Regions from separate parts of the Acetobacter sp. AAB5 genome, predicted to be linked through region 2. Evidence: riboswitches for the same ligand, from Rfam matches in the RefSeq annotation. Region 2 holds a riboswitch; the other holds the start of a gene.
The links. Region 2 has a riboswitch for cobalamin ahead of ACP7IZ_RS09315 (DUF1636 family protein). Riboswitches for the same ligand answer to the same signal wherever they lie in the genome.
Positions count from the first base shown of each region.

Region 1: it holds a riboswitch for cobalamin, as region 2 does, so the genes downstream of both, ACP7IZ_RS02300 (TonB-dependent receptor plug domain-containing protein) here and ACP7IZ_RS09315 (DUF1636 family protein) in region 2, are expected to answer to the same signal.

Region 1 covers NZ_JBNIEW010000002.1:19,755-31,321, reverse strand. The annotation lists gene ACP7IZ_RS02305 (ABC transporter substrate-binding protein) at 1-387, opposite strand, end outside; gene ACP7IZ_RS02300 (TonB-dependent receptor plug domain-containing protein) at 387-2,561, opposite strand; cobalamin riboswitch at 2,698-2,932, opposite strand; gene ACP7IZ_RS02295 (Na+/H+ antiporter) at 2,987-4,699, opposite strand; gene ACP7IZ_RS02290 (LysR family transcriptional regulator) at 4,765-5,688, opposite strand; gene ACP7IZ_RS02285 (SDR family oxidoreductase) at 5,846-6,619, shown strand; gene ACP7IZ_RS02280 (TonB-dependent receptor) at 6,837-9,083, shown strand; gene ACP7IZ_RS02275 (hypothetical protein) at 9,213-9,725, shown strand; gene ACP7IZ_RS02270 (DUF1269 domain-containing protein) at 9,829-10,365, opposite strand; gene ACP7IZ_RS02265 (hypothetical protein) at 10,745-11,212, shown strand; gene ACP7IZ_RS02260 (hypothetical protein) at 11,408-11,567, shown strand, end outside.
Region 2 covers NZ_JBNIEW010000008.1:96,279-107,845, reverse strand. The annotation lists gene cobO (cob(I)yrinic acid a,c-diamide adenosyltransferase) at 1-148, opposite strand, end outside; gene ACP7IZ_RS09335 (histidine phosphatase family protein) at 145-759, opposite strand; gene ACP7IZ_RS09330 (cobyrinate a,c-diamide synthase) at 870-2,231, opposite strand; gene cobN (cobaltochelatase subunit CobN) at 2,228-5,692, opposite strand; gene cobW (cobalamin biosynthesis protein CobW) at 5,712-6,764, opposite strand; gene ACP7IZ_RS09315 (DUF1636 family protein) at 6,761-7,189, opposite strand; cobalamin riboswitch at 7,370-7,603, opposite strand; gene ACP7IZ_RS09310 (MarR family winged helix-turn-helix transcriptional regulator) at 7,758-8,276, shown strand; gene ACP7IZ_RS09305 (FUSC family protein) at 8,266-10,521, shown strand; gene ACP7IZ_RS09300 (acetate uptake transporter) at 10,659-11,282, shown strand; gene ACP7IZ_RS09295 (enoyl-CoA hydratase/isomerase family protein) at 11,339-11,567, opposite strand, start outside.

The DNA of each region.
Region 1 (11,567 bases), on a different contig from region 2:
GATCTGGTCTGGAATATCCGCCAAGGAGGATGCGGGCGGAAGCGTAAGCACTTTGGCCCCTACCTCCTTTGCGGCCCGCACGGCCAAGCGGGCTGTAAAGCGGCCTGCCAGCACCACATCTGGTTTGGCGGCCAGCACTGTTTCCGCCGTGGATTGCAACACCGGCACGCCCTGCGCCTGCTGGCACAACACAGATTCCGTGCAATCCCGCGCCAAAGTTGAAAGGCCTATAATATCCTTGTGGTCTGCCAACATAAGGGCAAGCTGATCTGTGCATAGGTTAAGCGATGCCACACGCTCTGCCCGTGCCGCCCCAGGCGCAGGCACCGCAAGGGCTGCACCCAGTACACACATACCCACCCGGCGGAGGATTACGGAAAGCTGCATCAGTAATTCAGCGTAAAGCCGCCATAACCTGCGCGGCCGGGCTGAAGGTAGCCTATGGGGCTTTCATACTGGCGGTTCAGCAAGTTATCTGCCCGCGCAAACACCGTTACATAGCGGTTGATTTTATAACTGGCCGCCAGATCTATGGTGAAATATCCGTGGTCTTTACCGCATGTGCTGCAATACTGGTACGTATCGGAAATAACCGGCATATCACGCGCGCCGCTGACATACAGAATATTGCCCGAAAGCGAGAGCCCATCCACCGGCTGCCATGTGGTGTTGAAATTGAACTTGTGCTGCGGGCGGCGTTGGAGTTCTTGCCCGGTAGAGGCATCTCGCGCGTGGGTCCATGTATAGTTCAGGTTGAAATCCAGCGTATCCAGCGCTTTCCAATCCAGATACGCTTCCACGCCATACATGCGGGCACGGGCGACGTTATTGTAGGAATAGGTGGAGTAATAATTTTCGTAAGAACTTACGGACTGAATAAGGTTGCGCACGTGGTTTTCATACCATGTGGCCCCAAAATGCAGTTTGTCATGCGCCAAGGTTTGTTCCACGCCCACATCATACCCTATCAGGCGCTCGGCCCGCAGGTTGGGGTTTCCCTTTTCCGCATAGCTGGTGGAAATCTGGTTGGCAAAAAGCTGATACAATGAAGGGCCATGAAAACCACTGCCTGCACTGGCCTTGATAACCGTGCCGCTGTGCGGAATATGAATGGCCGGAGCCACGCGCCACGTTACATAATTGCCGTAGCGGGAATTGGCATCATACCGGATATTGGCCGCACCATATAAAATCTTGTTCCAGTTACCCTGATACTGCCCATACCCTGCCGTAGTATCCATGCCTGCACTGGTGCTGAACGGCGTGGAAGATGGCGCGCTATTTCCTTGGCTGGAATTAAACGTATCATGAAAATGCTCTGCCCCCACAAGCAGAGATCCGTATTTATCCAGATTAACGGTGCCGTGCCAGTCTATCTTGATACGGCTGGTGCGGTAATATGTGGGATCATACTGCAAGGCATCGCCTTCAAGGGTTGTGCCGGTTTCTGTCCAGCTTCTGCGGCCTGTCATATACCCCAGACCAATAACCTGATCGAACCTGCCCCCAAATGAGGACAAATGCGCAGTGCCCCGCACAATGGCCTGATTTTGCGTGGTATGTTCACGCTCGCTGCTCACATCACCGTAATATCCCAAGCGGCTGTAATATTCATCTTCCATATTATAGCTGCTGTACGTGTGCAGATTGCTCTGGATCAGCCGGGCCGTTAGCCCCAGATCAAAATTATGCGTCACATCATAGCCAAGGCGAATATTGGCGGAACGGTTATCGTTTCTATCCCCCCGGTGGCGCTGTTCCTTATCTGCGCCAAAATAGCGCCCGATATAGCGCGGGATTTCATGAAAGCCATCCTGCCGGTAATGAGAAAGCTCCACATTGTAATGGAACTTTCCCTTACTGCCGCGCGCGCCCATAACCTGATTAAACGTGCCGTAAGATCCACCTTCCACCCGCACAAAGGGGGTGAACCTGCCCTGCCCCTGTGCTGTGGTTATATCAATCACCCCGGCCATGGCATCCGCCCCGTACAGGCCACTTTGCGGCCCGCGCAAAATTTCTATGCGGCCCATGCCATCGGTTACAAACTGCGCGGCATCAAACGCGCCAGAGGTGGAGCTGCCATCGTTAATATCCATGCCATCCAGCCGCACTTTTACCTCGTTGGCATTGTTGCCACGCATGAAAATAGAGGTGGTGCCCCCAAAACCGCCCGAACGCACCACATTCAGCCCCGGTTGGCGGGCCAGAATATCTGTTAACGTGCGGCGCTGCTGGGTGAGGATCTGCTTTTCTGTCACGATCGTCATGGCCGTGCCAATTTCATCCGCCCGCATGGGCCGCCGTGCGGCGCTAACCGTAATGTAATCCGGGTAAGCCTGCGTGCTGCGTGCTTGCACAGCTTGCGTGCCCTCCGCCCCAGCCGAAACAGGCGCATTTTGTGGTGCCGGAACGGTGGCAACGGGTGTTACTGCCGCCTTGGTGGCCACAGTATTTTTGCCCGTTGATGTGGCAGGGGTTGGGGCATCTGCCGCCCTAACGGCAGTGGTTTCTACCAGCAGCAAAGATGAGCCGGTAAGCAAAAGGGTTTTAAGGCGCATGGGTTTAGGCAATCTCGCGGTTTAACAGCGTTGCCACGAGACTTGGCCCGGCTTTTTCCACCACAGGGGCACAAACCACCCCATAGGCTGACCGCTAGCCCAGCCTGCCAGCACACCCCGGCTGACATGCCCCGTCTGCAACTGTGTGCTGATGGCAGGTCTCCTGGCTTGCGGTTTTTTCGGTTGTGGCACCCCTTCCCGGAAAGGTTTGTTCCAGTGGGCCAGCGCGTAAGGCGCTGTGCGTGCACATCCATGCCGCTTACAGTTGCGGGGACAGCCCGGGAATATCGCAAAACCATTGCAGGCAATGGCGCGGGCACCCGGTTCCCTTTTCATTCCCCTGAGGGGAAACCATCATGCGGTGTGGTTTACAGGCTGGGGGTGGCTTGTCAACAAAAGCACGCTACACGTTTGGCAGGCTGGCTTTAGGCCTCCCGCGGGAGGCGCTGAGACTGCGAGCGGATTACCTGCTCCTCATAATCCAGTTCCTGCTGGAGCTTCCATTCTGTTTGGTCATTGATCTCTCTGCGCGATGTCATATCCCGCATGGCCTGCCGTTCTGCCCGCAGCAATTGCAGGCGCAGGGCCAGATCCATACGCGCATGGCGCAATGCCCGGTTACGATCCAGCGGCGTAATGCGCGGCGTTTCATCCTCCTCTTCCAACCGGCTGTGATACAGTTGGTATAGGCGGTCTATTACCTCCTGCCGCAGGGCTTCATCTGCGGCACTTTGCCCCTCCGGTTTGGCCAGTGCGGTGCCCTTTGGGTTGGGCGCAGGCGGCTGCGTGCGCGCTTTTGTAAGCACTGCAAGGGCTGCGCGTATCAGCTTTTGGCGGGCCATATTTTCTTCCTGCGCATTCTTATCCACCGTTTCGTGCGGCAAAAAACGCAGGCACAGAGGAATGAACACACTGGCTGCCAGCAGGGAAAGCACAATTACACCTGTAGCCGCCACCACCACGGCATCGCGCATGGGAAAGGCATCTGTGCCATCTGTTCCTTCTGGCAGGGAGAGCACAGCCGCCAGCGTAACGGCCCCGCGCACTCCGGCAAATGTCAGCAACAAGCTGCCTGCAAAGCCCGTGGGTTCAAACGGCAGGCTGCCAATACGCGCCACCACCCAACGGCCAAAAACGGATGTCCATACGCCTGCAAACCGCATGGCCAGCATAATGGCGTATATTTGCACCACAAACAGGCCAACCTGCCACAAAGCCACATCGTATTTATGGCCCAACGCCACGCCGTGTTGCAGCAATTCTGGCAACTGCAAGCCCAGAAACAAAAAGATAAGCGCGTTAAAAACGTAGCTGACAATGTTCCATACGGTTGTGGCCTGCAGGCGGGTAAAGGTGGCGGTATCCTCTATCATGCCGGAAAGTTTAAGCACCATGCAGCCTGCCACGGCGGCCAGAATGCCCGAACATTCCACCGCTTCCGCCGCTGCGTACATTAAAAACGGCAAGAGCAGCACAAAGATGATTTGGGATTGCGGATCATCATACCCACGGCGCACCAGCACGCGGTTAAGCTTAACAGCCAGCCACGCCACCGCAGCGCCCACCAGCAAGCCGCCCAGCGCCACCATTAAAAACGTGCCAAAAGCCTGCCTGTAAGAAAACTCCCCCGTAAGGGCATCGGCCATGGCAAAGCGAAAGCACACAAGGCCGGAGGCATCGTTAAACAGGGCCTCACCAGATAAAATCTGCAACAGCCGATTGGGAACTTTGCGCCCTTCAATAAGGCTGGAAACAGCTACCGTATCTGTGGGGGAAAGCGCTGCCGCCAGCGTAAAACAGATGGGCAAGCCCAGTTCTGGCACAATCCAATGAATAGCATAGCCACATACCAGCGTGCTGATAACCACAAGCCCAAAGGCCAAAAACAGAATGGGGCCGCGCAGTTCTGAAAACTCACGCAATGGCATGCGGAATGAATCTGCAAACAGCAAAGGCGGCAGAAATACAAACATGAACATATCTGGCTGCAAGCTGACATGCATGCCCGCCAACGCCGCAAACACACCCAGAATGATAAGAATAACCGGCTGCGGCACCTTTTGTTTAAACAGGGCAACAAGCAGGCTGCTAACGGCCGCCAGCAAAAGCAGCAGCAGAATGTTTTCTACGGTTAACATGGCTTGCGCTCTTTGGGCGTGTTTAGGCGTTTATGCAACGGGCATTATGCACATACACGCCACCTTTACGGAGCAGCGGCAACAGGGCGTAAAACCTGCTGGCGCACCAGTTCTTCCAGCCATGCGGCAAACACCTGCACCCGCATGGAAAGATGCCGCCGGTGTGGGTAAAGCAACGCCATGGGCAAAGGGGCCGCACACCATTTGGGCAGCACTTTTACCAACTGGCCGGTATGCAGGTAAGAGCGCACATCATACGCGGGTATCTGAATCATCCCCAACCCAGCCAGCGCACAGGCTATAAGGGCCTCTGCACTGTTTACTGTCACACGGCCCGGCATATCCAGCGTGTGGGTTTGGCCGTTTTCTTCCCACTCCCATTGTTCCACGCGGCCATTCTGGGGAGAGGCATAATTTACGGCCTCGTGCCCATGCAGCAGGTCTGCCGGGCATTGGGGCGCACCATGCTGATGCAGATATGCCGGGCTGGCCACGTTTATCAGCTTTAACTCCCCCATACGGCGGGCAATCAGGCCGGAATCCTGCAAAGGGCCCACGCGCAGCACGCAATCCAACCCTTCTTCCACCAGATTAACGGCCCTGTCCGTTACCCCCAGCTCCACCGAAAGGCCGGGATATGTTGCCAGAAAATCGGGCAATGCCGGGGCCACTATCAGCCGCCCAATGCGGCCGGGCATGTTAACGCGTAATACGCCTTGCACGGCACTTTCGTTCTGGCGGAACAGGTTTTCTGCTTCCTCCACATCCGCCACAAGGCGCAGGCAGTGTTCGTAAAACGCGGCGCCATCTGGTGTGGGGGCAACGGAGCGGGTTGTGCGCGTTAACAAACGTGCACCCACGCGGCTTTCAAGCTGTTGCACGGCGGCAGACACACTAGAGCGCGGCATGCCCAAGGTTTCTGCCGCGTGGGTAAAACTGGCGGCCTCCACCACACGGGCAAAAATACGAAAAAGGTCTATTCTATCCATACACGTTAGCCTTGTGGCGGTTGCCTTATTGTTCGGTAAATCTGGCAAGTGTTGTCAGAACATACAGCTTTATCCGGCTATTGTAGCTGATACGGTGAAAATAGAAAAACGGGGGCCACCATCCATGCCCCCTCGATCATGCAAGGGAGCAGCCAACATGGTAGACCACAGCATTAAAGGCAAAACCGTTCTGATAGCCGGTGGCGCCAAAAATCTGGGCGGGCTGATTGCGCGGGATCTGGCGGAACACGGTGCAAAAGCCATTGCCATCCATTACCACAGTGCGGCCAGCAAGGCGGAAGCAGATGCCACGGTGGCTGCGGTAAAAGCCGCAGGCGCACAGGCCGCAGCTTTTCAGGCAGACCTTACGCAGCCAGGTGCTGTTGCCAAACTGTTTGCAGATGCCAAAGCCGCTTTTGGCGCGCCAGATATTGCCATTAACACTGTGGGCAAAGTGCTGAAAAAGCCGATTGCAGACACCACGGATGAAGAATTTGATTCCATGTTCGCCATCAACACCAAGGTGGCGTATCAGTTTATCCGTGAAGCCGGAAACCATCTGGCGGATAACGGCAAGCTGCTCACACTCGTCACATCTCTGTTGGGGGCTTACACGCCGTTTTATTCCACCTATGCGGGTTCCAAGGCTGCGGTAGAACACTTTACCCGTGCGGCCTCTAAGGAATATGGCGCACGTGGCATTTCTGTTAACGCCATTGGCCCCGGCCCCATGGATACGCCGTTCTTTTACGGGCAGGAAAGTGCAGATGCTGTGGCTTACCACAAAACGGCAGCAGCGCTTTCTCCCTTCAGCAAAACGGGCCTGACAGATATTGAAGATATTGCCCCGTATGTGCGCTTTATTGTTTCTGAAGGCTGGTGGATGACGGGCCAGACCATTCTGGTAAACGGCGGTTACACCACAAAATAACATCTGCCTTGTGCCCGCAGGCACAACGGTATGCGCAAGGAGGCCACGTGTTGCATGTGGCCTCTTTTTTTGTGCCTTGCTCTGGGCGCAAAGCTGTTGCGCGCGTGCAACAGCCCACAGAAAGCTGCACGCACACGGCTCATTCCTGTTGTAATGTTATACTATTACATAATACATGCTGCGCCCTCCGCCACACTCAACCAAGGCAGCACACAGCATGATGGTTCGATCAGCCGCTCTTCTTCTCTGCTCCACTGTTTTAACTGCTCTGGGCAGCAGCATGGCCCTGGCTGAAACCACAACCTCTACAACAGAAACAAAGCAGCAGAAGCCTTCTGAAACAAAACCGCAAAGCGTAAAAGTAATTGCGCATGACAAGAACGATGCCGAACAGGTAATTGTTACCGCGCATCTGGACCGCATGCGTTCAGAGCTTTCGCCCTCCACCGGGGCCACTGTGCACAAGTTCAGCCGGCAGGCGCTGGAAACCATTCCCGGGGCCGATAACGCACCGCTTAACCAAGTGCTTTTGCAAGCCCCCGGCGTAGCGCAGGACAGTTACGGCCAGATCCATGTGCGTGGAGACCATAACGAGGTGCAATTCCGTTTGGATGGCGTGCAGTTACCGGAGGGGCTGAGTGTGTTCGGGCAGGCATTGATGACGCGCTTTGCCGATAACATGTCCCTCACCACCGGTGCGCTGCCCAGCCAGTTTGGGTTTTTGCAGGCGGCTGTGGTGGATATCAACACCAAGAACGGCACCACCAATTCGGGCGGCAATCTCTCACTTTACGGCGGGGCGCGAGATTATTTTTTCCCTTCCCTGCAATATGGTTTTCATAAAGGAAAGTGGGATTTCTTTGCCACGGCAGATTATGTGCATGACCGCACGGGCATTGAAAACACAACATCATCTTTCAACGCCATTCATGATTTAAGCGAGCAATATCACTTTTTGGGCCATCTGCGGTACACGGCGGATGAAAACACGCGTATCAGCTTTATTGCCGGTGTTTCCAACGCAGAATACCAACTGCCCAACAACCCCGGCCAGCAAACCCAGTTTGCCATGCCTGCCTACTCTGGCAGCAATCTGGCGCAGCAGTTGAATGGCAGCGTGGACAGTGCGCATTTGGATGAGCACCAAAAACAGATTACAGATTTTGCCATTCTGGCGTTGCAGAAAGAGATGGGAGACTTCAGCCTGCAAAGCTCCGTGTTCTCCCGCTATAGCAGCCTGCGCTATTCTCCCGACTGGCTGGGGGATCTGGTGTATAATGGCATTGCCCAGCAAGCTGCGCGTTCTGTTTTTTCCATGGGCACACAGCATGATGTTACATGGCGTGCTGCCAAAGATCACACCGTGCGCTTTGGTTTTCAGCTTTTTGTGGAACGCAATACCTCTAAATCCCTCTCCCGCGTGTTTGCGCAGGATGGTGAGGATGCAGATGGCAACGCCACCTTTGGCACAACCCCGCTTAGCATTTACGATGGCAGCGGCAAAACCGGCACGGTTTACGGCCTATATGCGCAGGATGAATGGCGCCCCCTCAACAACCTGACCATCAATTACGGCCTGCGCTTTGATGGCGTGAGCGAATACACGGCAGAAAAACAGCTTAGCCCACGTATCAACATTGTGTGGAAGCCGTGGAAAGGCGGTGTGATCCATGCCGGATATTCACGCTACTTCACGCCTCCGCCGTTTGAGGTTGTAAGTTCTTCCTCGCTTTACAAATTTGCGGGCACCAGTGCCGCGCCCTCCGTTTACCAGAACAACAAGGTGCGGGCCGAGCGCGACCATTACTTTGATGCCGGTATTGAGCAAACCATTCTGCCAGGCTGGCGTGTCTCGTTCGATGCCTACTACAAGCTGGCGCATAACCTGATTGATGAAGGCCAGTTTGGCGCCCCCATTATCCTGAGTGGCTTTAACTATCGCCGTGGGCAGGTGAACGGGTATGAGGTCAGCACCTCTTACGATCATGGCCCGCTTTCACTCTATGGCAACTTTGCGTGGTCTCGCGCCATTGGCAAGGATATCACCAGCGCACAGTTTAATATGGAACCAGATGATCTGGCCTACATTCAGCACCGCTGGATCCATCTGGACCATGATCAGCGTTGGACGGCCTCTGCCGGGGCGGCCTATTCCTTCTTCCATAAAACGCGCTTTCCGCTGCGGCTATCTGCCACCATGGTATATGGCAGCGGGCTGCGGGCCGATGGCCTTGTGCCCAACGGGGTGGCCCTTACACCCTACGCCACCGTTAACTTCTCTGCCGTGGAAACCATACACCATACATTCGGCAGCGCATGGCCGGGGGATACGCAGTTCCGCATAGATGTGATCAATCTGGGGGACCACACCTACAAGCTGCGTGATGGCTCTGGCATTGGCGTGGGCGCCCCGCAATATGGGCTGCGCCGCACCATTCTGGGCGGGATTTCCCAAGGTTTCTAAGCGTGTTACCGGCTGTGGCGCTGCCCACGCGCCACAGCCCCCACACTGGCGTGGATTGATTTTACCAGCATTTTGCCCCAGAAAACGGCTCCAATACGAGGATATCCAGCCCGTGGAGGAGCCAGACCAATGGATATGACATGGGGCAACTTTCAGGCCATTGTTCAGCTTTCCGCCGGGTTGAATGTTGCCATTTTAAGTTTTGTGGATATCAGCCTGCCCGCCATTCAGGAACGGCGGAAGGTTTTTGCCAAGGCCCGGCAGGAGCTGGAGATCCACCGCAAGAACCCCCATAAGCGCACAGAAGCCGAAAAGGCAGACCACGCCGAAAACGTGGGAGACATTGACCGCCGCCTGTTTGACCTATGGCGTGAAACCGCCGCCTTTGAACTGGTGGAAGATTCCCTTATGCGGCTTACGGGTGTTTCCGGCTTTATTGGTGCTGTGCTGAGCCTGATTTTGCTATGGTATTCCGCCCTGCATTATGATGAGAAAATCTATCTGACAGGCCAGTTGCTCACTGCGGCCTCGTTCCTCTCATTGGCAGCGGCATTTATTATCAACTGGATGACCGCCACACGGGCCGCAAAATATACCCAGCGCTGCAACACCCTGCGGCAAGAAATGGGCAAACGGCTGTGAACTTTTTTCGTTCTGTGCGTTAAAATACTAAAAAACCCCCGGTGTGCTTCTGCCACCGGGGGTTTTCCATGCACACAGTGCAGGCTGATACCTAAAAGATGGCTCAGGCCTTGGCTTGCGCCGCAGCAACCTGACCCAAGGCAACCTTGAGTTTTTCTTCTGCTTCTGGGGAAAGAGAGGTTTGCAGGATACGGGCATGGCCCTTGAACTGGCTGAGATCGGCCAGAACTTTTTCCGGCTGAGACTTACGCACCAGAATAAACAGAGCAGAGGTGTTGGGCGGGATGGTATCGCTTAACTGTTTGATGAAGCCATCATCAATCCCGTAATCAGAGAACTTGCCAGACAGCGCGCCAGCACCGGCCCCCACGGCACTCCCGATCAGGAAGCCAGCCAGCGGGTTCAGGCACAAAAGGCCCACCAGCGCACCCCAAAAACCACCAGAAAGCAGGCCCCAGGAAGCCCCAGCTTTTTCAAGGTTTACGCTCTGGTGCAGGTGTACCTTACCCTGTGCATCCCGCGTAACAACCACGGCATCTTCCAGATCCAGCAGGTATTCCTTCTGCAAGGCGCGGCATTCTGTCAGCACCTTGGCGGCATCATCAACGTGGTCAAAACCCAGAACAATCAGATCAGACATTCAAATCGGCTCCCTGCTTTATATCTTTACGCCATCTGGCCCGCACAGCGGCAAACGGCATGTACGTTAGTATGTATTCGATCTTGGATATGGGAAGCCCAGCACACACATGCCAGTGGGCAAGATTGCGCAGGTGCAAGAAAAATACAGAAAGAGCATTATAGAGTATTCGTATAAGAAGCCTGAATAACCGTGCGCACCTTTGCCAATACAGGCATAGCATCCATACACTCACAGCCATGTGATAATGCGGACTATTATTGTCCTATTAGATCACGAAACTTCACAAATCATGCAGGATTTTTGATAACAAACCAATATTTTCTGCATAACAGACCGGCAACCAAGGCTCTTGCCGCATATCCGGGCCGGTTCGATAGTGAGCCTCATCAAACTTGTTCACAAAGGAGGTTCACCCATGAACACACTGCGCAAAGCGGCCCTTGCTGCCGTATGTGGCCTGGCTTTGGCTGCCGGGGTTGCACCTGCCCATGCTGCCAATGTTGGCGTGGCTTCTGTGCCAGAAGCACCAGTTGGCCCCGGCCCCACGGTAGATAACGCATCTGTCGGCAACATTGCCGGGCTGATGTACTACTGTTACGCCCACAACATTGATGATGATACAACGGTGCGCTCTCTCGGCCGCTCCCTTGCAAAACGCAGCGATGTGAAAAACGATGCCGCATACCCCGCTGGTGGTGCAGGGCAGCTGATGGTTGGCCCCGGCCAGATGATTGACCTGAACACGGTGGATGACAAAGACATCCGCACCGCAACCTGCGCCCACGCTGCCCAGCGTGGTATCCAGCTGGATGATGGCACCTTTATGCTGCCATTGCAGGACTAATACAGAAAAAGGCGGGTACTCCCGCCCGGCATTGCCGTACCACATGGCTTAAGGCCGCTGGCTGTGGCAGATGCTCTGTTTGTAAAAAACCGCCCTTGGTTCAGGGGCGGTTTTTATTTTTTCAGCACATGGAAACTCTCCCAACCTGCGCGCCGTTGGCAGTATGCACCCCTTTTGTAAATACGGGAGGTTTTCATGACATTCCTGAACTCCGTCTCCAACGCCATTTCAAGCGTGGGAGATTTTGTAACAGCCGCGTGGTTTAACAAATCCGGCCTGTTAAGCGCTTTAAACGAAGTTCTTGGCCCTGTGCCCACGCCGGATCAGCCCAGCAAGCTGGAACAGCGGGCAGAAG
Region 2 (11,567 bases):
CTTTTCCGGAACCTGTATTTACAATCAACAGGCCTTTTTCCACTGTTTTGCTGGCAACTTCTTTATCCTGCACAGCTTTGCGTTTTTGCATTTTGGTACGATGATGCTCTGCATCCTGTAATAATGCTGGCTTTTGCGGATCTATCATACCTGGCACGGCTCTTCCTTTTTATGATGTGTCAAAAAATCTGTTTGAGTTGAAGCAAGTTCGTTCTTTTCACCCACCATAAACAGGCGCGCAAAGCCTTGCGGCATGGAAGGTGCGAGAAGGTGCGGTTTATACCCACCGGCAAAAGCGCTCAAAAGCCGCAATGGTCCTCCATGCGATAATACGCACACATTTTCTTCACGTTGGCGCACTTCGCGCCAGAAGCTCTGAATCCTCTGGTACAGATCTTGCCCGCTTTCACCTTCTGGCGGTGCAAAACCTTCTGGATTTTGGGCCCATTCATCCAGCAATGTGCGATCTATGTCCTGCCAACGCACACCTTCCCACCGGCCAAAATTCAATTCTGCCAATCGGTGATCCACGCGTAGTTCCATACCAGCACTTTGCGCCAAACGCTGCGCCATCTGCCAGCACCTTTGTGCAGGAGAGCTATATAACACCTGGCAAACAGCACCCTTAGCCAGAACAGAAAGCCCAGAAACAATACTCTCCCACCCTGGGCTAAGGGCAACATCCTGCCTGCCGTAACAAACACCCTGCGCAATCTGAACAGGAGCATGCCTTACCAGCAACACGGGAAAAGATCGCATTTCAATATCTCCTTCTCACCGCCTGCCCCGGCTTTATCAGGACGGCAGAACACTTTGTGCATACCTTGTTATCACACAACTTTCCGCGTTCGTTTTTGCATATGCTCTTTTCATAAAGAGGAAGAGTTCAAAATATTCTGATTGGAACGCCGTGCCAGAACATGAAAGAATGACCCAGAAACCAAGCCACGCTGGCCACCACATGCACCAAGGGACGTACCATCCCCTGCTGCCAGATCTGCCAATGGCGCGTCCTCACCTTTATCCGTGACTGTTGCATAATGGAATTCGTGCCCACGTAAACGTGTGCCTGCGTGGCCCAAAACATTATCTGTCAGCAACGTGGCCTCACGATAGCCTAAGTGCAATTTTCGACGCGCGAAGGACGTTACATGTCCTAGCAAACCTGCCATAGCATGTGTCTGCCCCTGCGCATCTTCCAACGCACAGCCCAAAACCATGTAGCCTCCGCACTCCCCATGTACAGGGTTCTTAAGCGCAAAATCCTGTAAGCCTTTTTTAAAATGCTCTGCTTGCGCAATCTGGCCTGCATAAAGTTCTGGATACCCCCCAGGTAACCAACAGGCATCACAAGAGGCATCTGGCGCCTGATCGGCCAGTGGAGAAAACGGAACCAACTCCGCACCCATTTTTCTCCAAAACAAAGAAAGATGCCCATATAAAAACGAAAAAGCAGCATCATCTGCCACGGCAATACGTTGGCCCGGAGGCGGAATGCATGCTTCTGCCAGAGATACTGGATCAGCCTTCTGTTCCGCCAGAGGGGCTGCTGCTTCCAGAACAGCATCCAGATTCAGTTCACGTTCTGCCTTATCTGCAAGATCTGATAACCACCCTGCCAGATTGCCGTGCTCACGCGCTTGCACCAATCCTAAATGCCGCTCTGGCAGTACCTCACCCTTCTGGCGCATGAGCGCCCCACAAACAGGCAGGTCTGCCATAGCCACGGCAGAGCGCGCCAAACGCTCATGCCGTTCGGATGCCACACGGTTGAGTACAACACCACGCACCTGCACAGCATCAGACCACCGCGCAAAGCCCTGTGCAATCGGCCCAACAGATTGCCCTTGCCCAGAAACATCCAGCACCAGCAAAACAGGAATACCAAATAGTGCTGCAATATCAGAAGGCGCACCGCGTGCACCCTTTGGGGCCATTAATCCATCAAACAACCCCATTGCAGATTCCACCACAACCACGTCTACATCTTTGGCAGCGGCATTCATGATACCAGCCAGCAAATTTGCAGGCATGCACCAGCTATCCAAATTAAGAGGTGGCCGATGTGTGATAGCCGCATGAAAAGCGGGATCTATATAATCTGGGCCAGTTTTAACGGCCCCTACCCGTAATCCTCGGCGTTGAAAAGCCGCCAGCAATGCGAGTGTAACCGTTGTTTTGCCACCGCCAGAACGAGGGGCGGCAACCATAATAACACGAGGGGCTGTCATGCCTCATTTTCCTCATCCAGAACACAGGCCACACTATTCCCCTGTGGGTGCCACAAACCTCGCCGCCATACGTCGGCAAACCGTGCACGCATAGCTTCCCGCGCTGCTGGGTTTTCCTGTTTTAAAAATGCATCACACGCGGCATTTCCCAATGTTTGGGCAAAAACCAGATCGAATTGCCTATCAAACCGTTGGGGCAATGTGGCTGCAAATCCGTGCAATGCATCTAACCCGCGCGCCATTTCTGCCGCACCCGCGTATCCGTGCTGCTGCATACCTTCAATCCATTGCGGGTTAGCCAACCGTCCGCGCACAATACGCGCCACTTCCTGCGCTGCTGTTCGCAACCGTGGCATATCTGGCCGAGATGTATCACCATGCAATACGGTTGGTGTTGCGCCCAATGTAGCGGCCGCAGCAGAAAGGCCACCTTCATGCGCAGCTATATCCGGGCTTTCCAAAATATCGGTTTCAGCATTGTCCTGCACATGCAGCACAGCTTCTGCTTGCCCCACCAAATTGGAAAGAGCCTGCATATCCTGCTGCCCATCTCGTCCACCACCATATGTCCATGATGAACCTTCCAGCCAAGCTGCTCCAAGTTCCTGCGTATGAGCCCAAGATCCCGCATTCAGCCGTTCCTCAACGCCTGTGCCGTAATTACCAACCGCAGCACCAAAAATACGAGCCGTAGCCCGCTTTCGGGCCTCTCCTTTCAGCCCTTTGGCAGATGCCGCCAAAGGATTCCATTCGGCAGGTTCATTCCGCTCCGCAACAGCCGCTACAGCCTGATCAAACAGGGCAATCTGATCTGCAAAAGCATCACGAAATAGGCCAGAAACACGCAACGTTACATCTACTCTTGGCCGGTCCAGCACTGGCAAAGGAATAATCTCAAACCCACAAACATGCCCTGTGCCAGCGGTGCGCTGTACTTCTACTCCCATAAGGCGCAAGGCAAGGGCCATATCCTCTCCGCCGGTGCGCAAACTGGCAGAACCCCACATATCCATAATCATATGTGTTAGATGTTCGCCCTGTTCCTGCAAATGCCTTGTCAGCAAAAGCTTTTCCATTTTCTCGGCCAACACCATGGCAGAAGGTGTAGGCAATGCACGAGGGTCCACCGTAAACAGATTGCGCCCTGTAGGCAGCACATCCACCCGCCCACGGGTTGGCGCACCGGCTGGGCCGGGTGCTACAAAACGTCCATCTAATGCAGCAAGCAGGGCCTGTGCCTCTGCTTGCCCGCTTTGCATGATTTTATGCGCCACTTCAGACGTAAAAGCAGTATCCGCCTGCCGCCCACATGCCTGTGCAATAATCTGCACCAGTTTTTTGGAGTGTGCGGCGGGTTTTCCAAAAACATGCAAACCATCACGAATTTGCAGATCTTTTACATCACACAAATAGGCATCAAGCCGCGCAAGTGCTTCTGCCTCATCCATTTCTCCGGGGCGCACGCCGCTTTCAGCCAACACACCCGTACGCACAGCTTTTTCTAAAATATCAGCGCGTAGCAAAGCGCCTCGGCGGGGGTCCAGACCGTCCGCTTCAGCGTATTCATCAATCAGACGTTCGAGTTCCTGCGCATCTACTGAAAGTTCTGCCTGCATGACAGGAGGCGTCATATGGCCGATAATAACAGCACCCAAACGCCGACGCGCAGCTGCGGCCTCACCCGGATTATTGACAATAAACGGATAAATAACCGGCACATCACCTGTCAGCACAACTGGCCCACAGGATGGAGACAGCGCCACAGCCTTACCGGGCAACCATTCCAGCGTGCCATGCGTGCCCAAATGCACCATGGCATCCAGTTTTTTCACATGTTGCAACCACAAATAAAATGCAACGTATGCATGGCATGGAGGTGTGTCTGGATCATGATACAGCGCTTTACGGTCCGCTACTGCCCCTCTATCTGGCTGCACTGCCAGAGAAATATTGCCCAACTGGATGTAACGCTGACAAAACACGCCATCTTTTACATTGGCGTCGTGTTCGGGGTCACCCCATGCGGCAAAAACAGATTTTACAAAATCCGGATCTAAATCCGCCAGAAACTGACGATACAGTTTTGTATCAAGCACAGGCTTTGAACTGCCACCAACAAGTGCTGCGGCAAGAGCCTTTGCATCAGGAACATTTTCTGCTCCTGTATGATAACCTGCCTTATGCAAGAGCGTGAGAATGGAAGATGTAGATGCAAAACCATCTAACCCCACAGCATGCGCTATATGGGCCCCAGATTTTTCGAGCCCTGCACCTGGGTAGTCAGACAGAATAATAGATATTTTTTTGTCTGATTGCGCAATTTTCCGCAATTTAGCCCATGCAATTGCACGGCCTGCCACCAACTTTATACCCGGTTTATAAGGTTCTCTAAATGCAGGCTGTCCGGGCTGTGCATCTTTTCTGAAAGAAATTGGAAATGTTGCAATTGTGCCGTCCAGTTCTGGCAATACCACTTGCATGGCCATATCCGCCCGCGCCAGACCTCGTGGGCTTTCTTGCCACAAAGCCTGTGTGCACCCCGGCTGCAGAAGCTGCAAAATAGGCGCATCGGCTACATCCAATGGTGAAAAACCATTCTGGCTTCGTGCAGAAAAACACGTTGCATCCAGAACAACATCAGGTTTCACACGTTGTAGATAATAGCTTACATCATCAGAAACGTTAGGATCTTTTAAAGATGTAACATACACAATATCTACAGCACAGCCACGTTGCGCCAGTTCTTCTGCCAAACATTCCGGCCCTGCCACATCTCCTACCAGCAAATGCGCGCGATAAAGAAGTATTACTGCTTTTATCTGCACCTGAACTGGCATGCCGGTAGAAGGATAAGAACGATATACGCCCCATGCAGGCAATGCTTTAGGGTGTGTTCCTTTATCTTCCTGCATCCCTGCCAGTGCAGACATAACTTCCAATGCTGCGCAGATGTTATCCGGCCCTCCTTGTTGGAAAAAACCGTTTAACCGCGCATAATATTCTGCAGAAATAGTGGAAAGTTCTGCCAGCCGTCCATCATCTCCGGTATGTACTGCCTGTTCCAACACATCAGAAACAGAACTTTGTGACGTATCACCGGGTAACAAAGCCAGCGGCACGCCTGTTTCACGGCTCCATGCTGCCAGTTCTTCTGCCCCATAACGCCAGTAATCCAAACCACCCAACAGCCGCACCACAACGCAGCGCGCTTTTTGCAATGTAGTTTCAATGTACAAATCGATCGACATAGGGTGGCGTAATCTTGCCAGGCTTGTGACCTGCAAGGTGGGAAGCACTATGCCTTCTTCAGTTTGAGCACGTAGCAAGGCTTCTGCATGGCGCAGGGCCAGAAGATCACTTTCTGTAAAAGAAAGTACAACAAGATCAGCAGAGGGAAGATTGAGATCCTCTGCCATTTCCTGTTCATCGAGCGTCCGGTTTTCCCGCACCAAAAGATGCATAAGCCTACTCCGTCCTTAATCAGGCCGTTACCAAGGTGCCGCCAAGAGCCTTGGCTATGGATGCAGCATCCAGCCCCTTTTGCCCGATCACAACAATGCGGCCTTCTCGTTTTTCGTTAACGGAAAGAGGACGATCAAATTCGTGCCGGAAACGAGCCCCCACACCCTGCACAGCCAAACGCATGGCCTTGCCTGCTACCGCTGCAAAACCTTTCATGCGCAGCACATCATAACGGCGCGCCGTATCCTGCAAGAGCGTTAAAAACTGCTCGACGCTCTGCTGCTCGGGCACGCGCACCACAAAACTTTCAAAGTCATCATGTTCGTGTTCGCCATCCTCTGCATCATGATGAGAAGGTCGCGCAGCTAAGTCTGCTTCTGCCGCTGCCCCAATCCCAAGCAATATGGCTGGGTCTACCTTGCCTTCTGTGGCACGTACAATCTGAACTGGACGCGGTGCCGTGCGGCGGATTTCATCTTCAACATGTGTCAGCGCATCTGCATCCAGCAGATCTGTCTTGTTCAACACCACAAGATCTGCGGCGTTAATCTGATCTTCAAAAACTTCTGCCAATGGGTTGTCATGATCCAAGGAAGGATCTGCCGCACGCTGCTGGGCAATAGCTTCAGGATCATCTGCAAAACGGCCTGCTGCCACTGCTGGTGCATCTACTACCGTTATCACGCCATCAACTGTCATGCGGTTACGCACCGTTGGCCAACCAAAAGCCTTGAGCAATGGTTTAGGCAGTGCCAAACCAGATGTTTCAATAACCACATGTTCCGGTGGGTCAGCCCGATCTAGCAGAGCTTCCATGGTTGGCAGAAAATCATCTGCTACCGTGCAGCATAGGCAACCGTTGGTCAGCTCTACAATGTCATCTTCCTTGCAGCCTTCCACTCCGCATCCGCGCAGGATTTCTCCATCAATGCCAAGAGAACCAAATTCGTTCACCACCACGGCAATACGGTGCCCTGCTGCACGCTGAAGCAGATTACGCAAAAGGGTTGTTTTACCTGCCCCTAAAAAACCAGTGATAATGGTTACAGGCACGCGAGATGCGATTGTCATGAAGGCTCCTGTTCATCATAAAGTTGTGCGGGAACACGCCCCAACACCATATTGGAAAGAGATGCCGGACGGCGCGAAGGCATGACTGTTCCCCGCGCGGACTTTGCATAGAGTTGGGCATAAGCCAGCAGATCTTCTGCTTTTTCTGCACCCAGATGCCCTAATAACCATGTCCAACGCTCTGGCATAGCAATGGCTGCAGTACATCCGCGATCGCAGGCTGCCAAACACTGAACCTGACGCAGCAGAACCGGAGCTTCCTGCCCAGTAGCTTCTGCTTCCTGCACCAAAGCCTGTAAACGTGCATACAGCTGGGCACCCGGCGGTTGATCCATAGCAGGCCCACCACGCCGACACGTGACACACACATGCAAAACAGGACGGTTCTGAGGTGATTTTTGAGAAGAATCGGGGGCTTCGGCCATGCTGTATCCCTGAAATAACCGCCATCCTCAAAGAACAGCTGCTTGATGGGGTGCAGACACCCGGCGCCCCTGCCTCAGAGATAAGCAGAGGAAATATACCCTATGGTACATCTATGCCTGCCGGGCACCCCGCCAGCAGCAACGCCAGAACTTAATAACTAAGGCCCACCAACATGCTTACGCATACTGGCACCAATGGCAGGTTTCCTGGCTTGTACCCACATATACTCCAGCCTAAAGGCCAGAACATAAAACAGCGCTCCCTACCTTCCCAGCCTGCATGCAGACCAGTGGTTGAGGCCCGAAAGCCCTTACGGAACACTATAGGTAACTTACAGTTGCGGGGGCAGCGACGGCCTTGCACCGTTCTTCCCTTTTCATCCCGTAAAGGACACCATTAGCCGGTGCACAATGCGCATAAGCGGCCTTTGCTTTCAACCCGCAGTTTTATGACCTCACAACTTTAAGGCCTGCCATCCGAAACAGGATTGAGGCTTCACGCTAATGTTCCTGTGCTTTGTCGCTTTATTTCCATTATTGACGCGCAAAACAGCTATGTTATATTCGTATGAATATACTTTATATGTCAAATATTCTTTGGCTAACTAATGAGGATTCCATGACTTCTCCACGCGTTCTGCCCACACTGGATGAAACGCGTTTTTCAGACATGGCACTTACCTTCCGTATTATGCGGTTAGCCACAGTCTGGCGTACGCAACTGGACAGGGCCTTGCGCCCGCATGGCATGACATTAGCCAGCATGCGCCCGATGGCTTATTTGATGATGATGCCCGACGGAGCCACGCAAAGTGATCTTGCAGCCGCCATGAACGTGGATTGTTCTGCACTGGTGCGTATTCTGGATTTGCTGGAAAAACAAAAGCTGATCACACGCCAACAAGATATGCAGGACCGGCGCGCCAAAAAGCTTGTACTCACACCGGCGGGGCAAGAAAGATGTGCACTGTTTCACACCATTTCTGCACAGCTTGAACAGAATGTTCGCCAGAACCTCACGAAAGACCAAGTGCGTAGCTTAATTCATGATCTTTCCTGCATGCTGGAAACGCATCATGAACGCTAGATCCGAGCAAAGCAGTCACACACTATCTTCCTTTAACGCTGTATTCTCCCGCTGCTTACCAGCCTTTTTTTCTGATGAAGTGCAGTGGAATGCCTTTAAGGCTACCGCAGGCTATTCTGCCCGCGTCTTTTTATGCATTGGCATTGCCGTTTTTCTGGCGTTCATGTTCCAGCTTCACTCTCCCCTCAGTGCAGCCACAACTGTTCTTATTGTGGCAAATCCAACTGTAGGGGCTATGGTTTCCAAAAGTGTATGGCGTGTTATCGGCACAGTTATTGGTGCCGTTATCAGCATTGGCATTATGGCTGTATTTGTGCAGTCCCCTGTTCTGTATTTTGCGGCTCTTTCTGTTTTTGTAGGAATAGCCTGCATGGTCGCCACGTTCCTGCGCTTTTTTCGCGCCTATGCCGCTGTGCTAACCGGTTATACAATTGTTATTATTGCTGCACCTGCTTTTGCAGACCCAGACAATATTTTTCTTTCTGCAATGGGGCGACTTTCTGCCGTAGTAACCGGCGTGGTGGTAACGGCTTGTGTATTTATGGTAACTAGCCCCCGCAAACCCAGTGCCGTAATGGAAAAACTGGGCAACGCCTTTCGTGATACCATTCTCCACGCAAAAAACTTTCACGCACAGGAAGGTATTTCCTCTCACCCAGCAGAAGATACGGAAAAAGAAAACAATCCTTCCGAAATAACAGATACCACAACCACAGGCACAGCATTCCGTAGCCTGCCGCAACCTCTTTATGATAGTCGCAGCCGCCTTCTGGCAGGTATGGCAGGATTAACACCAGCCATAGAATTTGCCGCAGCAGATGACCCCGATATGCAGGCCCGTATTTCCAACCTGCGTTTGGCACTTAACCGTTTAACCGGGCTTATTGTCAGCTATCACCCTTATTGGCTCAATCTCTCTTTGGTAGATGTGCAATCACGCCCTGTGCATCAGTATGTTGCTGAAACATTAGAGCAGATTCTGCACCTTACAGAACAACCCGGCTGGCTGGAAAACCCAGCCCCGGTTTCTGCCTGCCTGCATGAATGCCTAAAAAATCTGGAACAACTTTCACGCAACAATCCGGCACCCAGTTTACTGGCCACATTGGATAATACCCGTGATATTCTGGTACAGATAGATCTGGCCCTATACGATCTTACAAGCCTGCGCCGCGATCGTGAATCTTCCCATACACGCCAATATCTGGAATGGCCTGTTGCCTTGCGCAATGGTGTGCGCGGCATGTTCATTGCACTTCTGGCTGGCATGCTGTGGTATGTGTTCCACTGGAGCGCAGGCCCTATGCTGATTTTGTATGTAGTCGCCGCATCAAGCCTGCTTTCAACAGCTCCCTCCGCCGGTAAAGCAAGCCCCATGATGGCAACAGGCACCATGTTGGCTGTGCCTATGGGGTTTTTATGCCATTCCCTGTTTCTGCCCCGTATAGATGGCTACCCGCTTTTATGGCTCACTCTCTGCCTGTTTCTACTGCCCGGTGTATGGTTGCAATTTCACCCGCGCTACAGCATTGGTGCATTTGGATATGCAGTGTTTTTCACCATGCTGCTCTCTATTAACAACCCTATTGTTTATAATGATCTGGCGCTCACCAATAACTGGATAACCATGGTGGCAGCCTGCATACTTCTGGTGTTGGTTTTCCGGGTTATTCTGCCGCCAGACCATCGGTTGGATGCTGCTCGGCTGGTTTCTTCCCTTACACGCAGCCTGCAACAACTCGCTCTTTCCCACAGTAACAAGCCCGTGCAATGGATTGCATGGGAAGGCCTCCAACTTCAAAAAATCACACGGCTGATGATGCGTCTTTCCTTTATTCCTTTCGGAATAGACCGGCAGGGATATACAGATGCGGCCTTTGCAACGCTTTCTCTAGGTCGGCTCATTTTACGCCTGCGCTGGAATGCAGAACATACCAAGCTTAATGCGCAGGCCCACGCTGCTCTTGAAAATGCATTAAAAGCCTTTGCCCTATTGCGGCATACCCCACTGGCTACGGCAGATGCTCTGGAACAGGCTGCGGCAATTCTCCATACCACCGCCACAGATCAGGATGGCGCCTCCCTTATGCGGGATAGAACCATCTCCTGCCTCATGCAGGCAGCGGGCATTATCCGCGCCATTCCAGGGTTTTATGACAAATACGGCCCCATCCATCGCTCTGTGGATGAGGTGGGGGCAAATGCCTCTGTTTCTACACTTATGGAGTCTGCTTCTGTGGGATAAAATAAAGAAAAAAGTTTCCTAAAATAAAAGCCATGATGATGAATTTAATTTTATCTGAATTTTCTTATTTATAGAGAACTTCTGTCCTGCCAGTTGCTTAATGCTTAAGTCATCACTCATAACAAGAAGTATCTGGCATGGCATATTCCGACACCTCGCCTCCGGTGACATACCGAAGAGCCAACCCAGCCCCATTAGGCTTAATGGGCTTTGGGTTAACAACCGTTCTTCTCAATTTACATAATGCAGATCTGGTACCCATGGGTTCTGCCATTCTGGCCATGGGGCTAACATTTGGGGGTGTTGCCCAAATTCTGGCGGGAATGCTGGAATATGGTAATGGCAATACCTTCGGCATGACAGCTTTTAGCGCCTACGGTGCTTTCTGGCTTTCGTTCGTGGCGCTTATTGGCCTACCTCATACTGGCATTGTGGATGCCAGCAGCCCTAACCTTGTAGGAAGTTACCTACTTGCGTGGGGATTGTTCACATTTATCATGTTTATTGCCACGCTGCGTGCCTCACGGGCGCATCAGGTTATTTTTCTAAGCCTGACAGTTCTCTTCGCTCTCCTTGCCACGGGTGATATGCTGGCTATGCCAGTTGTTACACAGTTTGCTGGATATGAAGGACTGTTCTGCGGTTTTTCCGCCATCTATCTCGCTGCGGCAGAAATTCTGGAGGAAGCCTTTGGATATGCAGTACTGCCGATTGGCAAACCTGCACCGGCTTCCATCGCTTTCCGAACCGCAGCCGCCTAAACACCCAAAAACATCCTGCCCCGCAGCACAAAATGCTCCGGGGCGACATGTTTGCATTACTTCTCAAAGCAATTTTGAGCTTCCTGCTTATTCACTTCCGCCAAAGTTGGCGGCATCCACGCAGGCTGGTTATCTTTATCAATCAAACGTGCCCGAATCCCCTCTACAAAATCAGGCCGGGCCACCATATGGCGCACCATATTTTCCTCCAGCACAAAAGCTGCATGTAACGAGGAAGCAGCACGTGCCTGGTGCCATCCATACCATGCTACCTGCACAGAAAAC